Regions from separate parts of the Streptomyces sp. NPDC029139 genome, predicted to be linked through region 3. Evidence: riboswitches for the same ligand, from Rfam matches in the RefSeq annotation. Region 3 holds a riboswitch; each other region holds the start of a gene.

Region 1 (3,867 bases), on a different contig from region 3:
GGGGCGCAGGGAGGCGAGGCTGCGGGTCAGGGTGACCCGGTCGGACTCGGCGGCGTGCACCGTGAGCCGGGGATCGCCCGGGAGGGGAAGTCCGGACGACGCCCTGAGGGCGGCGTCACTGGCGTACCGGCCGGCCGCCACCGCGGCCGCGCCGACACCGAGCAGAGTGGTGACGGCCGCTGCCGTCGCTGTAGCCGGGCGCACCGTCCCAGTGTCGGCAGGACGGGGCTCGGCTGCCACCGGACGGACCCGCCGGGCCGCTCCCGCGAGTGACATGGATCTCCTCGGCGGGTCCCCCGATCGGCTGACGGGGACCACGGGGCGTCCGGCTGGTGACACGGGCGGGCGGGGCGGAGGGGAAGGGTGCCGCCCGTGTGCCGTGACGGCACGGCTTCCGGGGGTTCCGGGGTGACCGCATCGTGGACAGAAGCGTGCCGGGGAACGCTAAGCGGAATCTCCGGACACTGGATCGGGACACCACGCAGCCCGACCCAGTTCACCTTCCGTTCACTCAGGTTGCTTACGTTCGTCGAGCCACTGACGTCGAACGATTGCCTGGGTAAATGGAACACATCACGCTGCTGCTCGCGATTGTGGTCGTGACAGCTCTCGTGTTCGATTTCACGAACGGTTTCCACGACACCGCCAACGCGATGGCGACGACCATCTCGACCGGTGCTCTCAAGCCCAAGACGGCGGTGGCCATGTCCGCCGTGCTCAACCTGGTCGGCGCGTTCCTGTCGGTGGAGGTTGCCAAGACGATCTCCAAGGGGCTCGTCAACGAGGAAGGCATCCAACCCGAGGTCATCCTCGCCGCGCTCGTCGGCGCGATCCTCTGGAACCTGCTGACGTGGCTGGTCGGTCTGCCGTCCAGCTCCTCCCACGCCCTGATGGGCGGCCTCATCGGCGCGACCATCGCCTCGATCGGCTTCAGCGGAGTCAACGGCGGGGTCGTCGTCACCAAGGTCCTCATCCCGGCGGTCGCCGCCCCGCTCGTCGCCGGTCTGGCCGCGATGCTCGCCGCCCGCCTGACGTACCGCCTCGACAGGAACGCCGGCAAGAAGACCACGGAGAAGGGCTACCGCGCCGGTCAGATCGCCTCGGCCGGTCTCGTCTCCCTCGCCCACGGCACCAACGACGCCCAGAAGACAATGGGCATCATCACCCTGGCCCTGGTCGCCGGCGGCGTCCTCGCCCCCGGCTCCAACCCGCCGGTCTGGGTCATCGTCTCCGCCGGTGTGGCGATCGCCCTCGGCACCTACCTCGGCGGCTGGCGCATCATCCGCACGATGGGCAAGGGCCTCACCGACCTCCAGCCGCAGCAGGGCTTCGCCGCCCAGACGAGCGCGGCCACGGTCATCCTGGCCTCCTCCAGCCTCGGCTTCTCGCTCTCGACCACGCACTCCTGCTCCGGCGCCGTCATGGGCGCGGGCCTGGGCCGCAAGGGCGGTGTCGTCCGCTGGTCGACCGCCACGCGGATGTTCGTCGCCTGGGGCCTGACCCTGCCGGCCGCGGGCCTGGTCGGAGCCGGCGCCGAGTACGTCGCCCGGCAGGGCGACTGGGGCGTCTACACCGTCGCGGCCTTCCTGGTCGCCTCCTGCGTCGCGATCTGGCTGGTCTCCCGCCGCCAGGTGGTCGACCACACCAACGTCAACGACGTCGACGCGGAGCCCGCGGGCGTCGTGACGACCGCCATCGCGGCCGTCACCCCGCCGCCGTCCGGTTCCGTCGCCGCCGTCGCGGACGAGGACCTGAAGACCACCATCCCCGCGCCGGCCCCCACGGACCCGGCGGCCCCCGCCGCCCCGACTGCGCCCGCATCGGTATAAGGAACGAAACGACATGAAGATCGACTGGGCAGCTCTCGGCTCCGTCTTCGGAGTCAGCCTCGTGGCGACCGTCGCCCTCGTGGGCCTCTTCACCCTCGGGATCGTCGGCCTCTCCAAGCAGGAGCAGGCCGCCGCCCAGGGAGGCTCGGCCACCCTGGCGCGCACCGGCGCGTACGCCTGCTTCGCCCTGTGCGCGGCGGCCGTCGTGTACGGGATCTCCCTCATCATGGGCTGACGCAACACGCTTCGACGACCGGGCGGGCCGCACCTTCGGGTGCGGCCCGCCCGGTCGTCGTTCGCGGTCGTCGTTCGGGCCTCGTGTGGTGCTTCGCACACTGTCTCACCGCAGGTCACAGGTGAGTTGACGGGTGTTCGCGCAGCGTGGTGGACTTCCGGGGCCAATACGGCGGCAAGTAGAGGAAGTCCGGTGCGAATCCGGCGCGGTCCCGCCACTGTGACCGGGGAGTCGATCCCCGGGAGCCAGGAACTCTCGCCGCCGGTCACGTCGATCCAGGGCGCGGACCCTGAGTGAGGACACAGCGCCATGCCCGGCCGCAGAGCAGCCACAGGTGTATTCGCGTACGGCGCCGCCGCCGGACTGGCCGCGGACCTGATCCTCGGCGACCCCCGCCGCGGCCATCCCGTCGCCGCTTTCGGACGGGCCGCCGGCTCCGTCGAGAGACGTCTCCGGCGCGACCACCGCGGGTGGGGCGCCCTCCACACGGCCGTCTGCGCGGGCGGTACGACGGCCCTCGGGGCCCTCGCCGCGCGTGCCGTACGGAACCGTCCCGCCGCCTCCGTCGCCCTGACCGCCGCCTCCGTCTGGGCCGTCGTCGGCGGTACGACCCTGGGCCGGGAGGCCCGCGCCATCGGCGGGGCCCTGACGGCCGGGGACCTGGACGTGGCCCGCGAGCGGCTGCCGCATCTGGTCGGCCGTGATCCGCAGGCCCTGGACGGACCGGCGATGGCCCGCGCGGTCGTGGAGTCCGTCGCCGAGAACACCTCGGACGCCGTCGTGGGCGCCCTGGTCTGGGGCGCCGTGGCGGGGGTTCCGGGCCTCCTCGGCTTCCGGGCCGTGAACACGCTCGACGCGATGGTCGGCCACAAGTCCCCGACGTACCGGCGCTTCGGCTGGGCCTCGGCCCGGCTCGACGACGTGGTCGGCTGGCCGGGCGCCCGGCTGACGGCCGCGCTCGCGACGGTCGCGGGCGGCGATCCCCGAGGGGCCCTGCGGGCCTGGCGCGCCGATGCGGGCAAGCACCCGAGCCCCAACGCGGGCCCGGTGGAGGCCGCGTTCGCCGGGGCCCTCGGCGTACGGCTCGGCGGGACCCTCTCGTACGGCGGCCGGGTCGAGCACCGGCCGGTGCTGAACGGGGAGGGCCGGGACGTGGACATCGCGGACATCGAACGGGCGGTACGGCTGTCGCGCCGCGTGACGGCGCTGACGCTCGCGGTGTGTGTGGGTGGACGGCTGGCCGTGACGGCCATGAAGCGGAGGCAGGCATGACGGGCGGCGGGCGGATGCGGAGTGGCGGACTGCTGGTCGCGGGGACCACGTCCGACGCGGGCAAGAGCGTCGTCACGGCGGGCATCTGCCGCTGGCTGGTCCGGCAGGGTGTGAAGGTCGCCCCGTTCAAGGGCCAGAACATGTCCCTGAACTCCTTCGTGACGCGGGAGGGCGCGGAGATAGGCCGGGCCCAGGCCATGCAGGCACAGGCGGCCCGGGTCGAGCCGACCGCGCTGATGAACCCCGTGCTGCTGAAGCCGGGCAGTGACCGCTCCAGCCAGGTCGTGCTGATGGGCAAGCCGGTCGGCGAGCTGAGCGCCCGCGGCTACCACGGGGGCCGGCAGAAGGAGCTCTTCGAGCCCGTCCTCGCGTGCCTGGAGGAGCTGCGGGGCACGTACGACGCCGTGATCTGCGAAGGCGCGGGCAGTCCGGCCGAGATCAACCTGCGGCGCACGGACATCGTGAACATGGGCATCGCGCGGGCCGCGCGGCTGCCGGTCCTCGTCGTCGGGGACATCGACCGCGGCGGGG
Region 2 (3,867 bases), on a different contig from region 3:
CTCGAGGCGGTCGCGCCAGAGTTCGAGGGCGGCGGCGCTGCGCGTGGTGCCGAGCTCGGCGGCGAGCGTGGGCACCGAGGGGTCGGAGAGGGTGCAGATCACCTCGTTGTCGGCGGGCAGCCGCCTGCGGGTGACACCGCTCGCCACCATCTGCGCGTCGCAGAGGATCGGGGCCCCGGCGCGCAGGGCGGCGCGGGCGCGGGAGACGACCTGCGGCGAGTAGGCGATGTCGCGTACGAGGTCGGTCATGCCGCAGGCGTGGATCATCCGTACCGCGACCTGGGCGACATCGGCGGGCAGATCCGTGAGGTCCGCCTCGGCGCGGATCGTGGCAAAGGACTGGCGGTAGATCTCCGCGCCGTCCTTCTCGTAGGCGAACATCGTGTCGTTCTCGCTCATCTCGTTGTGCGGGCGGTGGCGCGGGCCGTCGCGACGGCCGCGGTGAGGCGTGTACGGGACGTGGGGACGCCGTCGACCAGGTAGGCGTCCTCGGCGGTGGCGACGACGTCCACCCAGCTGCCGGGCGGGCCCTGGGGGTGGCCGCAACGGCGCGCGCACCCGGAGAAGTGGACGGGGAGGCCGGCGGAGCGACCCGGTACGGCATCGGCGCGGACGTCGGCCAGGGACTTGGCACAGCCGGGGCGTCCGGTGCAGGCGCCGACGCCGGCCCAGGGGGAGTGGGGGTCGGTGATCAGGCCGTACGCGTCGAGTTCGCGCAGCCGTCGCGCGGCGGCCGTCCGGTCGGGGAAACCGGTGACGACGGCGCCCCGCCAGGGCGTGAGCCGTACCTCGCCGCCGCCGGCGGCCAGGGCGCGCAGCTGTTCGGCCGTCAGCCGGCCGAGGGGCGCGAGGACCGAGACGGCGCTCTCGCCGAGCACTCCGGGCGCGGGCGGTTCACCGTGCGGGAGTTCCCGCGCGGCGACGGGCTCGGCCGCGATCCCGGCCCGGGCGAGCGCGCCGGCCAGATCCGGCTCGTGCCCCTCGGGCAGTTCGCGGACGCGCCAGGCGCCGTTCCCCGCCGCCCGGGCGGCGGCCAGGAAGGCTTCCGCGGCGGCGAGCGCGGCACGGGGCGCGTCGGTGGCGTCGATCCGGAGGACCTGGGCGCCCACGCGGAGGTACGCGCCGGGGCCGGGGCGCGCTTCGGGGCGTGGGGGCGTGTCCGCGCGCGAGGCGTCCGCGCCCGGGGCGCCGTCGCCACCGTCGGACGCCGAGGATCCAGGTCGGAACGGCCCGACCGGTCCGCCGGGTCCGTCCGGTCCGCCGGGTCCGACCGATTCGCCGAGCCCGACCGGCCCGTCCGATCCGTCCGATCCGCCCGTTCCGTACGGGGTTCGGACCCCGTCCGTGCCCTCGTTGCCGGGCGCACAGGCCCGCGCTGCGATCAAGGTCACATCTCCGCCGAGTCCGGCCACGTCCCCCCGGCCGTCGTCCAGGACGAAGAGGAAACGGCCGGAAAGGGCTGCCGTCCCCTCCCGCGCGCACAGCAGCGCGTCCAGCTCACGCGCCCACAACTGCACGTCACCGCCGCCGAGTCCGTCCAGTCCCGCGGCCGGTGAGGCCACCACGTTCCGGACGCGTTCGTGGGTCGGGGACGGCAGGAGCCCGGCCGGTGCCAGCAGCTCCGCCAGCTCCGCGCCGCAGCCCTCCCCGAGGCCCCGCAGTTCCACGTTCCCCCGGGAGGTGACACTGACCCGGCCGTCGCCAAGAACCTCCGCCGCGGTGGCCAGCACCTCGACCTGACGTGACGTCAACAAGCCTGCGGGCAGGCGGAGTCGGGCCAGGCGGCCGTCGTCGGCGGGGTGCAGTCGGAGCGCCCCGGGGCAGGCGTCGCCACGGTCCCGTATGAGGGGTTCGCCCGGGTTGGGCGTGGTGGGTGGGGTGGGCGGCATGGCGGCGAGCATACCCACGTGAATCCGCGTGACCACCGGGTGTGATCCGGCCAACCCCCCAGCCCGGCGGGGGCAGGATCTACTATGCAGAACGGCATGGGGTCCCAGGGCCCCGGGGAGGAAGCCCGGTGAGAATCCGGCGCGGTCCCGCCACTGTGAGCCAGGTCGCACCCGCGTCCCGGTGAGTCAGGAACTCCCGCCGTCCACACGACCACCCGGGGCGCGGACAACCCCGAGGAAGGCCTGCGCTCGCATGCGAATTCTGTTGCTGTCGCACTCCGACACCGACCTGCTCAGCGCCCGCGCGGCCGGCGGTCCGGTCACGTACCGGTTCGCCAACCCCTCCCGCCTCGCCCTCGGGGGCACTTCCGGGGGAGAGCTCCCCGGCCTCCTCGACGGCGTCGACCTCGTCCTCGTACGGCTCCTCGGCGGTCTGCGGTCCTGGGAGGACGGCCTGGACGCGCTGCGCGCGACGGGCCTGCCGCTGGTCGTGCTCTCCGGCGAACAGGCTCCCGACGCCCAGCTCATGGAGACCTCCACCGTCCCCATCGGCGTCGCCACCGAGGCGCACGCCTACCTCGCGCACGGCGGCCCGGGGAACCTGGAGCAGCTGGCGCGCTTCCTCTCCGACACCGTGCTGCTGACCGGCCACGGCTTCGAGGCCCCGGCCGCCGCGCCGACCTGGGGTCCGCTGGAGCGCGAGCCGCGGCGGACCGACGGCCCGACGGTCGCCGTGCTCTACTACCGCGCCCACCACATGAGCGGGAACACCGCCTTCATCGGCTCCCTCTGCGAGGCGATCGAGGACGCCGGCGCCCGCGCCCTGCCCCTCTACGTCGCCTCCCTGCGCGCCCCCGAGCCGGAGCTGCTCGACCGCCTGCGCGGCGCCGACGCGATCATCACCACCGTCCTCGCCGCCGGCGGCACCAAGCCCGCCGAGGCGCAGGCGGGCGGCGACGAGGAAGCCTGGGACGCGGGCGCGCTCGCCGCCCTCGACGTACCGATCCTGCAGGCGCTCTGCCTCACCGGCTCGCGCTCGGCCTGGGAGGAGAACGACGAGGGGCTCTCCCCGCTGGACGCCGCCAGCCAGGTCGCCGTCCCCGAGTTCGACGGCCGGCTCATCACCGTCCCGTTCTCCTTCAAGGAGATCGACGAGGACGGCCTCCCGGCGTACGTCGCCGACACCGAGCGCGCGGCCCGCGTCGCCGGGATCGCCGTCCGCCACGCACGCCTGCGGCACATCCCGAACGCCGAGAAGAGGCTGGCGCTGGTCCTCTCCGCGTACCCGACGAAGCACTCGCGGATCGGCAACGCGGTCGGCCTCGACACCCCGGCCTCCGCCGTCGCCCTGCTGCGACGCCTTCGGGACGAGGGGTACGACTTCGGTCCGGTCGAGGAGATCCCCGGCCTGGTCTCCGGCGACGGCGACGAGCTGATCTACGCCCTGATCGAGGCCGGCGGCCACGACCAGGACTGGCTGACCGAGGAACAGCTCAGCCGCAACCCGGTCCGTATCCCGGCCGCCGACTACAAGCGCTGGTACGCGACCCTGCCCGAGGAACTGCGCACGCACGTCGAGGAGCACTGGGGCCCTCCGCCCGGCGAGATGTTCCTGGACCGCTCCCGCAACCCCGAGGGCGACATCGTCCTCGCCGCCCTGCGGCGCGGAAACCTGCTGATCCTCATCCAGCCGCCGCGCGGCTTCGGCGAGAACCCGATCGCGATCTACCACGACCCCGATCTCCCGCCCTCCCACCACTACCTGGCCGCCTACCGCTGGATCGCGGCGCGCGCCGAGGACGGCGGCTTCGGCGCGGACGCCATGGTCCACCTCGGCAAGCACGGCAACCTGGAGTGGCTGCCGGGCAAGAACGCGGGCCTGTCCGCCGCGTGCGGCCCGGACGCGGCGCTCGGCGACATCCCGCTGATCTACCCCTTCCTGGTCAACGACCCGGGTGAGGGCACGCAGGCCAAGCGG
Region 3 (3,867 bases):
GCGAGGGCGAGCCCGAGACCGAGCGTTCCGCTGGTGGACTCGATGATCCGGGCGCCGGGGCGCAGGTCGCCGCGGGCGCGGGCTCGTTCGACCATGTGCAGGCCGGGGCGGTCCTTGATGCCGCCGGGGTTGAAGCCCTCCAGCTTGGCCCAGAATCCGCGGCCAACAGGGGCGAGCGGCTCTGAGATGTGGAGGAGCGGTGTGTTGCCTACCAGCCCGGACAGGGCGGAGCGGGTGGGGGGTGTGACGTCGGTGGTCGAGGAGTGCATGTTCCGCTCTCATTTCGGTGGTGCGCGTCGAGTACTCGTTCGGGAGTGCGGCCGCGTTGCACGCGGCCGGGAGCCGAACGGTCTAGATGCGCCACCGGCAGACGCGGATCTGCGTCGAGCGACCTGATCCCGCTATGGGCGCTGGGGCATGGGGCGGAGCACGTACCACAGTGGCCGAGGCTGGCAGGGTGTCGCCGAAGGATGCGGCGAGCGCGATGGCGTCGGACACGTGCCGTGTCGCGGCGGGGGTCTCCGGCACGACGCCGGCGGAGGAACAGTGGGTGCCGTGGCCGTGGTGCCCGTGTTGCGGGGACCGGTCTTCCGCGCGCTCGGCATAGAGGCCGAGCGCGGCCGTGGTGACGGTGTCTCTGTCCACTGTGGCGTGCCCGGCTTCGCCCCCAGGCGTGAGGCAGAGGAAGACCGACAGCATCAGGGCGCCGATCACAGCGGCGATCAAAGGGTTGTTGGGATGGCGAGGCACAGTTCCTCCGGGCGGGGCCGTACCGGTCTCGGTCCCTGGTGACAGGAGGGAGCGGTACCCGCGAGAGATGTGGGTCATGGGGGGGGCAGAACGCGCCGCTCGTCTCGCCACCGGGCACGCAAGCACGCAGGCGGGTGGGCGGAAGTGAGCGGACGGCAGGGCGTTCTACACCTGAAGAACCGTCGAGGCTCTCGGGGCGGCGGACGGTGTTGTGTTGGCCTCGACCACGTGGACGTGAGTCTGGATGCAAGGCTCGGAAGAGCACGGCGCATCGGGCTGTCGTGCGGAACACGGCGTATTGGGTGCCGGCGTTCCGTCCGGCAGTCCCGGCGAGCATTCGTGGGCCGGATGCGCCGGGTCCAGTCCGCCGGAGCTTTCCTCAATGCTGTGGGAGATGCTGGACAGGGCGGGCGACACGACAACCACAGCCCCGTCCATGTCCATGTGCACTCCATGCCCGGCCAGGAGGCCGAACAGGAGCGCGACCAGGCCGAGCAGCCGTCGCAGCCTCACCGAAAGGCGGGATTGCGACGCACGCGAGCGCGACCGGGCTGTAATCACGTCGTTATCTTAACCAGCTCTTCGGGATTGTTCGGAATTCCGTCCGGAACATGGCGTGAATAAGTCGTGTAGACGCTCGCTCGATTGTCCGATTTAGAGGAATCGGTGAGGGTCTTTACTAATCAACTAAGAAATAAATTTACGGCTCAACGATGCTCTTCCCGTCTGCTCGGATCGGTCTGTGCGGTGGTCGGTGCCGACGGCCGCGCAGTGGTCCGACTGGACGAGCGTGACGCGTGGCGGCGCTCTCTAGTCACTCGCCGAGGCGTCGTCGTATACGGCAGGCGCGTTCGCGTCGCACTGAGGCCGTCCCGGAGTGCGTGAGGTCTGGGGGACCCTGGTCGTTTCTTCTACCTTCTTTAGAAGCTCTTGACTGTGGGCGCGGGTCCTGTCGGCTACTTTGACCAGGACAAGTCAATCGACGGGCAGCGGAAGCCGGTGGGAATCCGGCACGGTCGCGCCACTGTGTGTCCGGCGGCAGCCGCTCATTCCCTGAGCCCTGCGGCCCGGCGAGTCAGACTCGCCCCGTCGTTCGAGCTCCACCGACCGGGACGCGAGTTCCCCTGGAGGTCCTGCCATGGCCCAGGCCACTGCTCAGCCGAGTGCTGCCGCCACCCCCGCCGTACTCCCCATCAAGTCGATTCTGCCCTGGGCCGTGTTCTTCGGGGCCCTGATGCTGCTTGCGCTCTTCTTCGTCGGCGCAGAACAGGGTGCCACCGCGATCTTCGCTGGCGAAGGCGTCCATGAGTGGGTGCACGACGGCCGTCACCTGCTCGGCTTCCCCTGCCACTGAGACAGAGGAACCCGGATCATGAACTCCACAATCGTCGGCAAGCTCCTCGCCCGCGGCATGGTGGCCGGCCTCGTGGCCGGACTCCTCGCTCTGGTCGTCGCCTACTTCCTCGGCGAGCCGCCGACGGAGGCGGGCATCGCCTATGAGGCGGCACACAGCCACGAGGAGGGCGAGGAACTGGTCAGCCGTGCTGCCCAGTCCACCACCGGTCTCGCGACCGGCGTCCTCGTCTACGGCGTCGGCCTGGGCGGCATCGCCGCGCTGGCGTACTGCTTCGCCCTGGGCCGTGTCGGTGCGTTCGGCCCCCGCGCCACGGCCGGGCTGCTGTCTCTCGGCGGCCTGCTCGCGGTCTACGTCGTGCCGTTCTTCAAGTACCCGGCCAACCCGCCGGCGGTCAGCGACCCGGCCACGATCAGTCAACGCACCACCCTCTACCTGCTCATGGTGGTGCTCAGCGTGCTGCTCGCCGTCGCCGCGGTGATCCTCGGCAAGCGGCTCGCGCTCCGTCTGGGCAACTGGAACGCGACCGTCGCGGCAGGAGCGTTCTTCGCCCTCGCCGTCGGACTCGCGTACGCCTTCCTGCCCGCGGTCAGCGAGATGCCGAAGGACTTCCCCGCCGAGGTCGTCTGGCAGTTCCGCATCTCCGCGCTCGCCATCCAGGCCACGCTGTGGGCCGGATTCGGTCTCGTCTTCGGCGTGCTGGCCGAGCGGCTGCTGCAGCCGCGCCGGACCGGCGAGCGGCTCGAGGTAGCGGAGCCGGGGGCAGCGGTCGCGCCCTCGCCCTGAAGCCCGTCCGCACGCGAGGGGCGCCGGTCTCGTACCGGCGCCCCTTCCGCTGTGTGCGTCAGCCGATGCGTACGCCCCACATGAAGGGCATGCCGCTGCGGGCGATAGACTCGTAGCGGACCTGTGCGCCGGGCTTGGGGGCGTGAAGGATCTGTCCGTTCCCGGCGTAGAAGCCGACGTGGCTGAGGTCGCTGCGCATGAGGATCAGGTCGCCGGGCTTTAGGGCGCTCAGGGAGTTGATGCGCGTCCCGGCGCCGGCCTGCGCCTGGGAGGTCCGGGGTATCGTCACGCCGGCCTGGCGGTACGCCCAGGACGTGAGCCCGGAGCAGTCGAACGATGTCGGGCCGCTAGCACCCCAGACGTACGGCATGCCGACCCGGCTCTTGGCCGCGGCGAAGGCCGCCGCGGCGCGCCCGGAGGCGCTGGCCTCGTTGCTCAGTTCGGTGCGCTCGCTCGCCCGGTTGGCCCGGTCCTCCTCCTGCGCGATCCGGGCCCGCTCCTTTGCCGAGAGGGTGTTGAGGAGGCGCTGGGCTTCCCGCAGCTTGCCTTGGATCTCCGTCTTCCGGCTGCCCAGTTCCTTCTGTACGGAGTTCAGGTCACGCAGCTTCCCGGATGCCTCCGCGCGCTGCTGCTGGAGCGCCCGCTGCTGGGCGAGGAACTGGTGCAGCACGGCTGCCTGCCGTTCGCCGGCCCGGTCCAGGGCGGACGCCTTCTCCAGGTACGTGTCGGGGTCCTCGGACAGGAACAGCTGGAGGGCAGGGTCGAGGCCGCCGGAACGGTACTGATCGGCGGCCACCGTACCGATTTTGTCGCGGAGTTCGTTCAGCTCAACCTGTTTGCGCGCCGCCGAGTCCTGGAGGGTCTCCACTTCCTTCTTGAGCGCGTCGGACTTCTCCTTGGCCCCGTTGTACTTCTCGGTGGCCTGGGTCGCCTGTTCGTAGAGACGGTCCACCTGCGCCTTGACGCCCTTTTTGCTC

What was found. Region 3 has a riboswitch for cobalamin ahead of ACZ4VW_RS08835 (CbtB domain-containing protein). Riboswitches for the same ligand answer to the same signal wherever they lie in the genome.
Region 1: another riboswitch for cobalamin. It lies ahead of ACZ4VW_RS04420 (cobalamin biosynthesis protein); the one in region 3 lies ahead of ACZ4VW_RS08835 (CbtB domain-containing protein).
Region 2: another riboswitch for cobalamin. It lies ahead of cobN (cobaltochelatase subunit CobN); the one in region 3 lies ahead of ACZ4VW_RS08835 (CbtB domain-containing protein).

Annotation. Positions count from the first base shown of each region.
Region 1 is NZ_JBVHWN010000002.1:61,554-65,420, forward strand. Features, by position in the region: gene ACZ4VW_RS04405 (alpha/beta hydrolase) at 1-204, opposite strand, end outside; gene ACZ4VW_RS04410 (inorganic phosphate transporter) at 564-1,829, shown strand; gene ACZ4VW_RS04415 (hypothetical protein) at 1,843-2,064, shown strand; cobalamin riboswitch at 2,220-2,341, shown strand; gene ACZ4VW_RS04420 (cobalamin biosynthesis protein) at 2,374-3,336, shown strand; gene ACZ4VW_RS04425 (cobyric acid synthase) at 3,351-3,867, shown strand, end outside.
Region 2 is NZ_JBVHWN010000004.1:361,017-364,883, forward strand. Features, by position in the region: gene ACZ4VW_RS12695 (precorrin-8X methylmutase) at 1-381, opposite strand, end outside; gene ACZ4VW_RS12700 (cobalamin biosynthesis protein CobG) at 396-1,901, opposite strand; cobalamin riboswitch at 1,968-2,104, shown strand; gene cobN (cobaltochelatase subunit CobN) at 2,143-3,867, shown strand, end outside.
Region 3 is NZ_JBVHWN010000003.1:216,507-220,373, reverse strand. Features, by position in the region: gene ACZ4VW_RS08840 (PLP-dependent cysteine synthase family protein) at 1-269, opposite strand, end outside; cobalamin riboswitch at 1,717-1,855, shown strand; gene ACZ4VW_RS08835 (CbtB domain-containing protein) at 1,889-2,104, shown strand; gene ACZ4VW_RS08830 (CbtA family protein) at 2,123-2,890, shown strand; gene ACZ4VW_RS08825 (C40 family peptidase) at 2,949-3,867, opposite strand, start outside.